Regions from separate parts of the Enterobacter bugandensis genome, predicted to be linked through region 3. Evidence: predicted binding sites of a transcription regulator. Region 3 holds the regulator's gene; each other region holds the start of a gene.

Region 1 (3,281 bases), 3.6 Mb from region 3:
CCGTAGGCCGACTCTTTCATCATCACCGGGGTTTGTTCGAAGACATCGCGCATTACCGCCGCAATGTACGGAATAATCATGATGGCGAGGATCACACCTGCCGCCAGAATACCGATACCGAATGCCGGGCCAGAGAACAGGGCTCCCACAAACGGAACGGCGGAGAGAACATTACCTACCGGCTCCTGGAAATACGTGGCAAACAGCGGCGCAAAGATAAACAGGCCCCACATGCCGTATACGATACTTGGGATGGCCGCCAGCAGTTCGATGGCTATACCCAGCGGGCGACGCAGCCAGCCCGGCGCCAGTTCCGTCAGGAACAGCGCAATACCGAAGCTTACCGGAACCGCAATCAGCAGGGCAATGAACGAGGTCACCAGCGTACCGTAAATCGGCACCAGCGCACCGTAGATATCGTTCGGCGCGTCCCACTCTTTGGTCCACAGGAAGGAGAAACCGAATTTCTGAATGCTCGGCCAGGAGGAGAAAATCAGAGACACGATAATGCCGCCCAGCAGCAATAGCACAATCAGCGCAGCCAGTTTGACCAGCGCGCCGAAAATCATGTCACCTTTTTTACCCGGAGGGTTAAATGCAGGCTTGGTTGCAGCCATAAATCACTCTTCTGTTAAACGCGTTTACGAAATCGGCGGGTAAGCGCAAGCGCCACCCGCCATTTTCGTCAGAATGCTAAATTAATACAATGCTTTACCGCTGCTGTCTTTCACGTTGGTTTTCCATGCAGCACGAATCTGCTCAACCACGCTGTCTGGCAGGCTGGCGTAATCCAGGTCGTTAGCCTGTTTGCCGCCGTTTTTATATGCCCAGTCAAAGAACTTCAGCACTTCAGTACCTTGCTCTGGTTTCTTCTGATCTTTGTGAATCAGAATGAACGTTGTAGAAGTGATTGGCCACGCGTTGTCGCCTTTCTGGTTAGTCAGATCCTGTGCGAAGGATTTGCTCCAGTCAGCGCCTTTCGCTGCGTTAGCGAAGTTCTCTTCAGTTGGGCTAACCGGTTTGCCGTCAGCAGAAACCAGTTTGGTGTAAGCCAGGTTGTTCTGCTTAGCGTAAGCGTATTCTACGTAACCAATAGAGCCAGGCAGACGCTGTACGAAGGCAGCGATGCCGTCGTTACCTTTACCGCCCAGACCGGTTGGCCAGTTAACGGTAGAGCCGGAGCCGACTTTCGATTTCCACTCTTCGTTCACTTTTGCCAGGTAGCTGGTGAACACGAAGGAGGTACCAGAGCCGTCAGCGCGGCGAACCACAGCGATGTTCTGCGAAGGCAGCTTAACGCCAGGGTTCAGCTTAGTGATGGCTTCGTCATCCCATTTTTTGATTTTGCCCAGGTAGATGTCGCCCAGGGTTTTGCCGTCCAGCACCAGCTCGCCTGATTTCAGGCCAGGGATATTAACGGCCAGCACAACGCCGCCGATCACGGTCGGGAACTGGAACAGGCCTTCCTGATTCAGTTTTTCATCAGACAGCGGAGCGTCGGATGCGCCGAAATCAACGGTATTCGCGGTAATTTGTTTTACGCCACCGGAGGAGCCGATACCCTGATAGTTAACCTTGTTACCGGTTTCTTTCTGGTAGGTATCCGCCCATTTGGCATACACCGGCGCAGGGAAGGTTGCACCAGCGCCAGTCAGGCTTGCTGCTGCAAAAGCAGAGAAAGCGCTCAGAGATAAGGTCGCGGCGACAACAGTTGCGACAGTGGTACGCATAACTTTCATAATGTCTCCTGCAAGGATTTCGTAAATCATTGTTTAAGTGGCTACGATGAGCAAAATAGGACAAACAGGTGACAGATAAATGTACGAAATATGACAGTTTTATGACAATCAACGTGTTTGAGTTAAGGTAATGATTTTAATACAAATAAAATCATATCCCTGTCATGATAATGTCACACTGAGATGCGTTAAGCCTGGTTCAAAGATGTGAATATGACAACGGCTGTCATAAACAGCCGTTGTTATTAATTTTGAATTTCGAAGGTCACGGTTGCCCAGGCTTCAAAGGCGCCGGGCTTCGGAATACTCCCCGTCGCGCTGGCCGGGGCAGCAGAGAAGGTGAGCGAGTTAACTTCGGCGCCCCCCTGGTTGGCTCCCATATCCATATCCATGCTCCCCCCATTGACGTTGACGACGCGGTCCCATTTATCATAAATAACGATCCCTACGTCATCATTGCCGTTCACTTTCATCATCGTGGCGTCAGCGTCAACGGGATCGGCATGGAAAGCGGATCGGACGATGTTCTCATCCAGCATGCCGGTACATTTCACCTGTATCATCTTGCGGATTTTGCGGCTACCGACCGCCTCGCCTTTGGTGGCTGAAAACGCGCTGGCGGGAATTTTTCCAAAATCAATTTCCAGCGACTGACCCGGCGCAATCTCGCAGTTTTGCGGTACCACGATGTCTCCGGCAATTTTTATTTCGGCGAGCTTCTCGGTACTTGCCAGAGAGGACGCTTCATCGATACCGCCATAGAGCGTGGCAATCGTCGTACCCGGAACGGTAATTTTTCCAATAAAGGGCTTGTCGATCAAAAACGATATTTTTACCTGAGAGCCGGTATCAAGCGTTGCCTCTGAGCCCTCTACACTGGAGGTATAACAGTAGATACCGGACGTCACCCGGTTGGGCTCCGCCTCAAAGGGAACGGCGAGATAGTCACGTCCCAGCACGTGAATAGAGGACGCAATACTGAGGTGATCGTTCAACCTGTAGTAGGTATATCCATTTTTAACGGTATTAACGCTTAAGGGCGAACGCGCGGTGAAGTAGACGCTACGAAACGTGGTGGTGAAATGGGTCAGGCAGTTACATCCCAGTTTATACTGGGAAGGCGATTGCAGGGTCGTCAGATCGCGCACCTCGGTTCCCGCCTGGTTTTTATCTGCCGGTATTTCTGCCCCGTTAAGATTCAGATTGAAAATATAGGTGCCGCCGATGGCGAAACACACCCCGCCTTCTGTCGTCGCAGCGTGGGAAAAAGGGGTAAAAAGCAGCATGGCGACTGCTATAAAAGTGATACGTCGTTTCATCTCATTTCCCTATTGGCACACGACCGCTGTTTGAACCAGTTCAACACCCGTTGGTTTGGGGAACTGATAATGGACCTTGCAAGGTTTTGTCTTTTCACTCCCCCACTTCAGCGTGAACGTTCCCTCTTCCGGCATGCCCGAAAGATACAGTTCGCCATTCTCGCCGGTAATGCCCGACACGCTGCCCGTCGCCAGTTCGGCAGATGCCACTGCGCCAAAGGGA
Region 2 (3,281 bases), 420 kb from region 3:
CTGCACTTCTTTGCCACGCTCTTTAAACGCCAGCCCGTGATCCGAGAAATAGACCACAGAGAAGCTTTCGCCCGTATTGCGCAGCTGATCGTAAAGCTTGCTGAGCAGCTCATCGGTTTGCGTCATAGTATAGAGATAGCAAGAGGTCTCTTTCGACTGCACAAACTCCGCGTATTTACCGCCAGTGCGATCGCAGGCCTGCGGGTGCGATCCCATCAGGTGCAGAACAATCAGCTGCGGCTGGGTGCGCGGGGTAGCAAAGACCTGCGCCGTCATCTTCAGCAGCGCCTCGTCTTTGGTGTTTTTGTCGGCTTCAAAATCACCGCTCTTCAGGAACTGCACTTCGTCAGCACGCTTAGCAATACTGGCGATGGCGGTGTCGTATTCGCCAATTTGCCCCTGATTGGAGAACCACCAGGTCTGAAAACCGGCGCGGTTGGCCAGCGTGACAAAATTATCCTGAAACTGAGGTTTGCCATCCACCACGCGGTTCAGCGTCAGGCCGAGCGATTTCTGCGTCGAGCCGCTGGCCGCCACATAATCGGTAAACAGGGTGCCGTTGACAGAGCTGGCAAACGGCGTGTTATTCCAGTGCCCGCCGAAAGCGCCCAGCGCGTCGCGACGTGCGCTCTCGCCAATCACCACCACATAGGTATGGTATTTCGGCTTAACCGCCAGCACGTTCCAGGTGTCTTTCATATTGGAAAGTTCAGCCATGCGCGCCTGCTCGTCGAGAACCTCTTTATTGTTCACGACGACGTCTTTAACGAAACGGAACACCGGATAGCCCGTATCTTTCAGCTTGAACACGCCGCCCCAGGCCAGGTTTTGCACCGGCGCAACGAAAAACGTCCCCACGCTAAACGCCAGGCACAGAGACTCCATTTTTCCCCATGATCTCTTCGCGTCTGCTTTGCGACGAACCGCGATGACGCCAAGCGCAAAGATAAAGAGGCCGACGACGTAGCTGTACCAGGGGAAGATCGTCAGGATCTCCGTCGACTCTTCCATATTGGTGGAGTGCAGCGCCAGCAGGGTGTTGAAGTTTGGCGCGCCGTAGGCCTGGCCAAACGGGAAATACATCGCAGCAATCAGCGAACAGACCCCTACCAACGCTTTCTGCACGCGCGGGGCCGCTCGCCACAGCACATGCAGGATGCAGGTGAAAGCCACTGCATAAAGCAGGCTGAAGGGATAGCCGAGCGCAAAGTTAATCAGCAGCGACTGCAAAAAGTAAAATCCCGTCCACGGGCTTAAGGCCCGGCTGCGGGTAACGATGGTATCTATCAGGGTTACATTCATAGGTCACTATCACAAAAACGCCATGTGCTCACCCTGGCGCCAAGGGTCAAAGCCTGCCGGACAGTGCGTGGAAAGGGAATGAGAGGTCCGCTTCAGCGAGCCGCAAATTGTGCAGGGCTGCAAGAAGATAGTGCGAGCGTGAATTAAGGTCAACAGTTGCTAAACAGATGTTTTGCGAAGGGGGCTGCAAATCCGCAAAAATTATCGGGAATTGGTCAGTTTACAGCGGAAGTGTGACAGAAAAATGAAGCGGCGTACCGCAACGCCGCTTAGTGGGAAGGTTTGTCGTCCTGATGCGGTTTGTTGTTAAACATATCGCACAGCATGTTCAACAGCATTAAGCGCACTTTAAAAGGAGAGTGGGTAAACACGTTCATACACCTCTTGAATTCGTTCATGAGACCTCCTGAAGTTTGATCCCTTCGATCCGTGAAGGGTGACTGCATTACATACAGATATAGCACAGGCTATATTGTATAGCTATGGCTATTTCGTTAATTTTTTGTGCTTGTGGAGGGATGGTTTACAATGTGCGCTCTCGATACCGGGCGCTGGAAGCGTCACCCCAATGAGGAAGTACAATGAACCGTCGCGCAGGTAAGCCAGCCATTAAAAAAACGACGCAACTGGTGAATGTTGAAGAACATGTCGAAGGTTTTCGCCAGGTCCGTGAAGCGCACCGGCGTGAACTGATTGATGATTATGTTGAACTGATTTCCGATCTGATCCGCGAGGTTGGGGAAGCGCGTCAGGTCGATATGGCCGCCAGGCTCGGGGTTTCGCAGCCGACGGTCGCTAAAATGTTAAAACGTCTGGCCTCGGTAGGCCTGATCGAAATGATCCCCTGGCGCGGCGTGTTTCTGACGCCGGAAGGGGAGAAGCTTGCGCAGGAGAGCCGCGAGCGCCATCAGCTTGTCGAGAACTTTTTGCTGGTGCTGGGCGTCAGCCCGGAAATTGCCCGTCGGGATGCGGAAGGAATGGAGCACCACGTTAGCGAAGAGACGCTGGTGAAGTTTCGCGAATTTACCCTTAAATATGGTCCCTCCGCTGAATGAAAATCCCTGGACTGCAGGCCCTCTCACGCGATCGTTTCTTCCATCTCTTATTAATCATTGGCGCCGGGTTAAGCCTGTTTGTGCCGTTTGCGCCACAGGCCTGGTCTGCGGCGATTGACTGGCGCACCATCATCACCCTGAGCGGGTTAATGATGCTGACCAAAGGGGTCGAGCTGAGCGGCTATTTTGACGTCCTGGGGCGTAAAATGGTGCGCCGTTTTGCCACCGAGCGCAGGCTGGCCCTGTTTATGGTCTTCTCCGCCGCGGTGCTGTCGACGTTTCTGACCAACGATGTGGCGCTGTTTATCATCGTGCCCCTCACGCTCACCCTGCGTAAGCTTTGCGAGATCCCGGTCAGCAGACTGATCATCTTTGAAGCGCTCGCCGTTAACGCCGGTTCTCTGTTGACGCCCATCGGCAACCCGCAAAATATTCTTCTCTGGGGACGTTCCGGTCTGTCATTCGCCGCCTTTACCTGGCAGATGGCGCCTCTGGCGCTGGTGATGATGCTGTCGCTGCTGGCGGTCTGCTGGTTCGCGTTTCCGGATAAAAAGCTGCAATACCATAGCGGGACCACGGGCCCGCAGTGGCAGCCGCGGCTGGTCTGGAGCTGCCTCGGGCTGTATATCGTCTTTCTGTTCGCCCTGGAGCTGAGGTATGAGCTCCAGGGCGTCCTGCTCGTCGCCGCGGGCTTTGTCGTGCTGGCGCGGCGCGTGCTGGTGAGCGTGGACTGGACGCTGCTGCTGGTCTTTATGGCGATGTTCATCGACGTGCATCTGCTTATTCAGCTTCCGGTGCTGCAAAACGTTCTGCACAGCGTCAGCACGCTGTCGCAGCCGGGGCTGTGGCTGACGGCGATTGGCCTGTCGCAGTTTATCAGCAACGTGCCTGCCACCATTCTGCTGCTCAACTACGTTCCGCCGG
Region 3 (3,281 bases):
GCTCGAACACCTCTTCTACGCGCAATTCGCTAAGCGTTTCGCGCTGGGCACCGAGCAGAATTTTCTCGCGCTGCTCGCGGCTGCGGCGCACCAGCAGCACCTCAACCGGCAACTCTTCGGTCAGCGCCTGAATTTTCCGCTGCATATCGTGCAGGTAGTCATCGGTGGTGATTTCAATATCCAGCCAGACGGGCGGGTTAAGCTCAGCGCCGCGCCACTGCTCAAGCTGGGCGGTGATGGCAGCCAGATCGCCCTTCAGCACCGCCAGCGGCTGGGTGACCGGCACTTCCAGCGTCTCGACGGCGCTGAGTTTGCCCTCATCAAAGCTCACCAGATGCACGGATTTGGCTTTTCCGGTTTCATCGAAGCTGAGCGAAATAGGGGAGCCACAGTAGCGGATATGCTCGCAGCCGCCGATGACCTGGGCGCGGTGAATGTGCCCGAGTGCGATGTAGTCCGCGGGCGGGAAGTTTTGCGCCGGAAAGGCGTCCAGCGTACCGATATAGATCTCGCGGACCGCGTCACTTTTGCTGGCCCCGACGGTAGTGAGGTGCCCGGTGGCAATGACCGGAATGGCCTGTTCACCGCGCAGGGCACAGGCTTCCGCGTGCTGCTGGTGATAATAGTCGGTGATGGCCTGCAATAAATGCTGCTGCTTTTCCGCGCCCGATAGTCCCGCCTGGCTTTGCACGATGTCCCGCGGACGTAAAAAGGGAATCGGACACAGTACCGCGCCCGGCGACCCGTCGCGTTTTTTCAGGATCTGCGGCGCGTGCCCGGCGCTGGCGACCACGGTGGTATTGAGAAACGCCAGGATGTCGCGGGATTCATTGAGCGTGGCGACGGAGTCATGGTTACCGGCGACAATCACCAGATGACAGCCGGTCTGCTGCAGGTTCACCACGAAGCGGTTATACAGTTCACGCGCATAGCTCGGCGGCGAACCGGTATCAAAGATGTCACCCGCCACAATAATGGCATCCACCTCGTGCGCCTGGGCCGTTTCCAGAAGCCAGTTCAGGAACGCTTCATGTTCAGCCGCACGGCTTTTGCTGTAAAAATTTTGACCCAGATGCCAGTCCGAGGTGTGAAGTATGCGCATAGGAGATCCGTGGCGAAAAACGATGCGGGCGATTATAAACTGTCAGGGAAAGGAAAATAACCGCTGTAATAAAACAACAGTTTGCCATTTATAGTGGTACTGTTTTTCATAAATCTGTCATAAATCTGACGCATAATGGCGCCGCATTACAAACTTGTAACTTAAATAAGATAAGACAGGGCAAAGTATGGCGAGACGTATTCTGGTCGTAGAAGATGAAGCTCCAATTCGTGAAATGGTGTGCTTCGTGCTCGAACAAAATGGCTTCCAGCCGGTTGAAGCGGAAGATTATGACAGCGCGGTGAACCAGCTGAATGAACCCTGGCCCGATCTGATTCTGCTTGACTGGATGTTGCCCGGCGGCTCCGGACTGCAGTTTATCAAACATCTGAAGCGTGAAGCGCTGACCCGCGACATCCCGGTGGTGATGCTCACGGCGCGCGGAGAGGAAGAGGATCGCGTGCGCGGTCTGGAGACCGGCGCGGACGATTACATTACCAAGCCTTTCTCCCCGAAAGAGCTGGTTGCCCGCATTAAGGCCGTCATGCGCCGTATTTCCCCGATGGCGGTGGAAGAGGTGATCGAGATGCAGGGCCTCAGCCTTGACCCAACGTCACACCGCGTGATGACCGGCGAAAATCCCCTCGACATGGGGCCTACCGAATTTAAACTCCTGCACTTCTTTATGACCCATCCGGAACGCGTTTACAGCCGCGAGCAGTTGCTGAATAACGTCTGGGGAACTAACGTGTATGTCGAAGACCGGACGGTTGACGTACATATCCGCCGCCTGCGAAAAGCGCTGGAACTGAGCGGCCACGATCGCATGGTACAGACGGTCCGCGGCACGGGTTATCGTTTCTCGACCCGTTTCTGAATAATGACAGGAGTGTGACGCGTGCTGGAACGTCTGTCATGGAAAAGGCTCGTCTTTGAACTGATCTTATGCTGTATTCCGGCCCTTCTTCTGGGGGCCTTACTTGGGCATCTGCCGTGGTTTCTGCTGGCGGCGGTCACCGGGCTGTTAGCCTGGCATTTCTGGAACCTGCTGCGTCTCTCCTGGTGGCTGTGGGTGGACCGCAGTATGACCCCGCCGCCGGGAAGCGGCAGCTGGGAGCCGCTGCTGTACGGCCTGCACCAGATGCAGATGCGTAATAAAAAGCGTCGCCGCGAGCTGGGAAGCCTGATCAAACGCTTTCGCAGCGGCGCAGAGTCGCTGCCGGATGCGGTGATCCTGACGACAGAAGAAGGAACTATTTTCTGGTGTAACGGGCTTGCGCAACAGCTGCTGGGCCTGCGCTGGCCGGACGACAATGGTCAGAACATCCTCAACCTTCTGCGTTATCCCGAGTTCACGCTGTATCTGAAAAAGCGTGATTTCACCCGTCCCCACAATCTGAAGCTGAATAACGGTCGCCATCTGGAAATCCGCGTGATGCCCTACAGCGATCGCCAGTGGCTGATGGTGGCGCGCGACGTCACCCAGATGCACCAGCTGGAAGGGGCGCGTCGTAACTTTTTCGCCAACGTCAGCCACGAACTACGCACCCCGTTGACCGTGCTGCAGGGCTACCTGGAGATGATGCAGGAGCAAACCCTGGAAGGCGCGCCGCGTGAAAAAGCGCTGCATACGATGCGCGAGCAAACGCACCGTATGGAAGGGCTGGTGAAGCAGCTGCTGACGCTGTCAAAGATTGAAGCGGCGCCTTCTCTTGCGCTGAATGACACCATTGATGTGCCAATGATGCTGCGCGTCGTCGAGCGTGAAGCGCAGACGTTAAGCCATAAAAAACATCAGCTGACCTTTGACGTCGACAACACGCTGAAGGTGCTGGGCAGCGAGGATGAACTGCGTAGCGCCATCTCCAACCTGGTGTACAACGCGGTAAACCATACGCCGGAAGGAACGGATATCGTGGTGCGCTGGCAGCATACGCCGGCAGGCGCCGAGTTTAGCGTTGAGGATAACGGGCCGGGGATCGCCCCGGAGCATATTCCGCGCCTGACCGAGCGCTTCTACCGGGTGGATAAAGCGCGATCGCGGCAGACGGGGGGAAGCGGCCTGGGGCTGGCGATTGTGAAACACGCGGTGAATCACCATGAAAGCCGTCTTGATATCCAGAGTACCCTGGGTAAGGGAACCCGCTTTAGTTTCGTTATCCCGGAACGATTAATTGCC

The links. The regulator PhoB, encoded in region 3, activates phosphate uptake and scavenging genes when phosphate is short. The targets are predictions, from matches to a motif close to CTGTCATAAAACTGNCNNAT.
Region 1: a site for PhoB is predicted at 1,828-1,847, ahead of pstS (phosphate ABC transporter substrate-binding protein PstS). Genes of this name have one in related genera too.
Region 2: a site for PhoB is predicted at 1,309-1,328, ahead of DG357_RS07180 (phosphoethanolamine transferase). Genes of this name have one in related genera too.

What each region holds. Positions count from the first base shown of each region.
Region 1 covers NZ_LT992502.1:4,701,580-4,704,860, reverse strand. Annotated here, with positions in the region: gene pstC (phosphate ABC transporter permease PstC) at 1-617, opposite strand, end outside; gene pstS (phosphate ABC transporter substrate-binding protein PstS) at 699-1,739, opposite strand; gene stgD (fimbrial protein StgD) at 1,985-3,058, opposite strand; gene DG357_RS22790 (fimbria/pilus outer membrane usher protein) at 3,068-3,281, opposite strand, start outside.
Region 2 covers NZ_LT992502.1:1,480,238-1,483,518, forward strand. Annotated here, with positions in the region: gene DG357_RS07180 (phosphoethanolamine transferase) at 1-1,302, opposite strand, end outside; gene mntS (manganase accumulation protein MntS) at 1,572-1,700, opposite strand; gene mntR (manganese-binding transcriptional regulator MntR) at 1,884-2,357, shown strand; gene DG357_RS07195 (anion transporter) at 2,354-3,281, shown strand, end outside.
Region 3 covers NZ_LT992502.1:1,062,920-1,066,200, forward strand. Annotated here, with positions in the region: gene sbcD (exonuclease subunit SbcD) at 1-1,102, opposite strand, end outside; gene phoB (phosphate response regulator transcription factor PhoB) at 1,290-1,979, shown strand; gene phoR (phosphate regulon sensor histidine kinase PhoR) at 2,001-3,281, shown strand, end outside.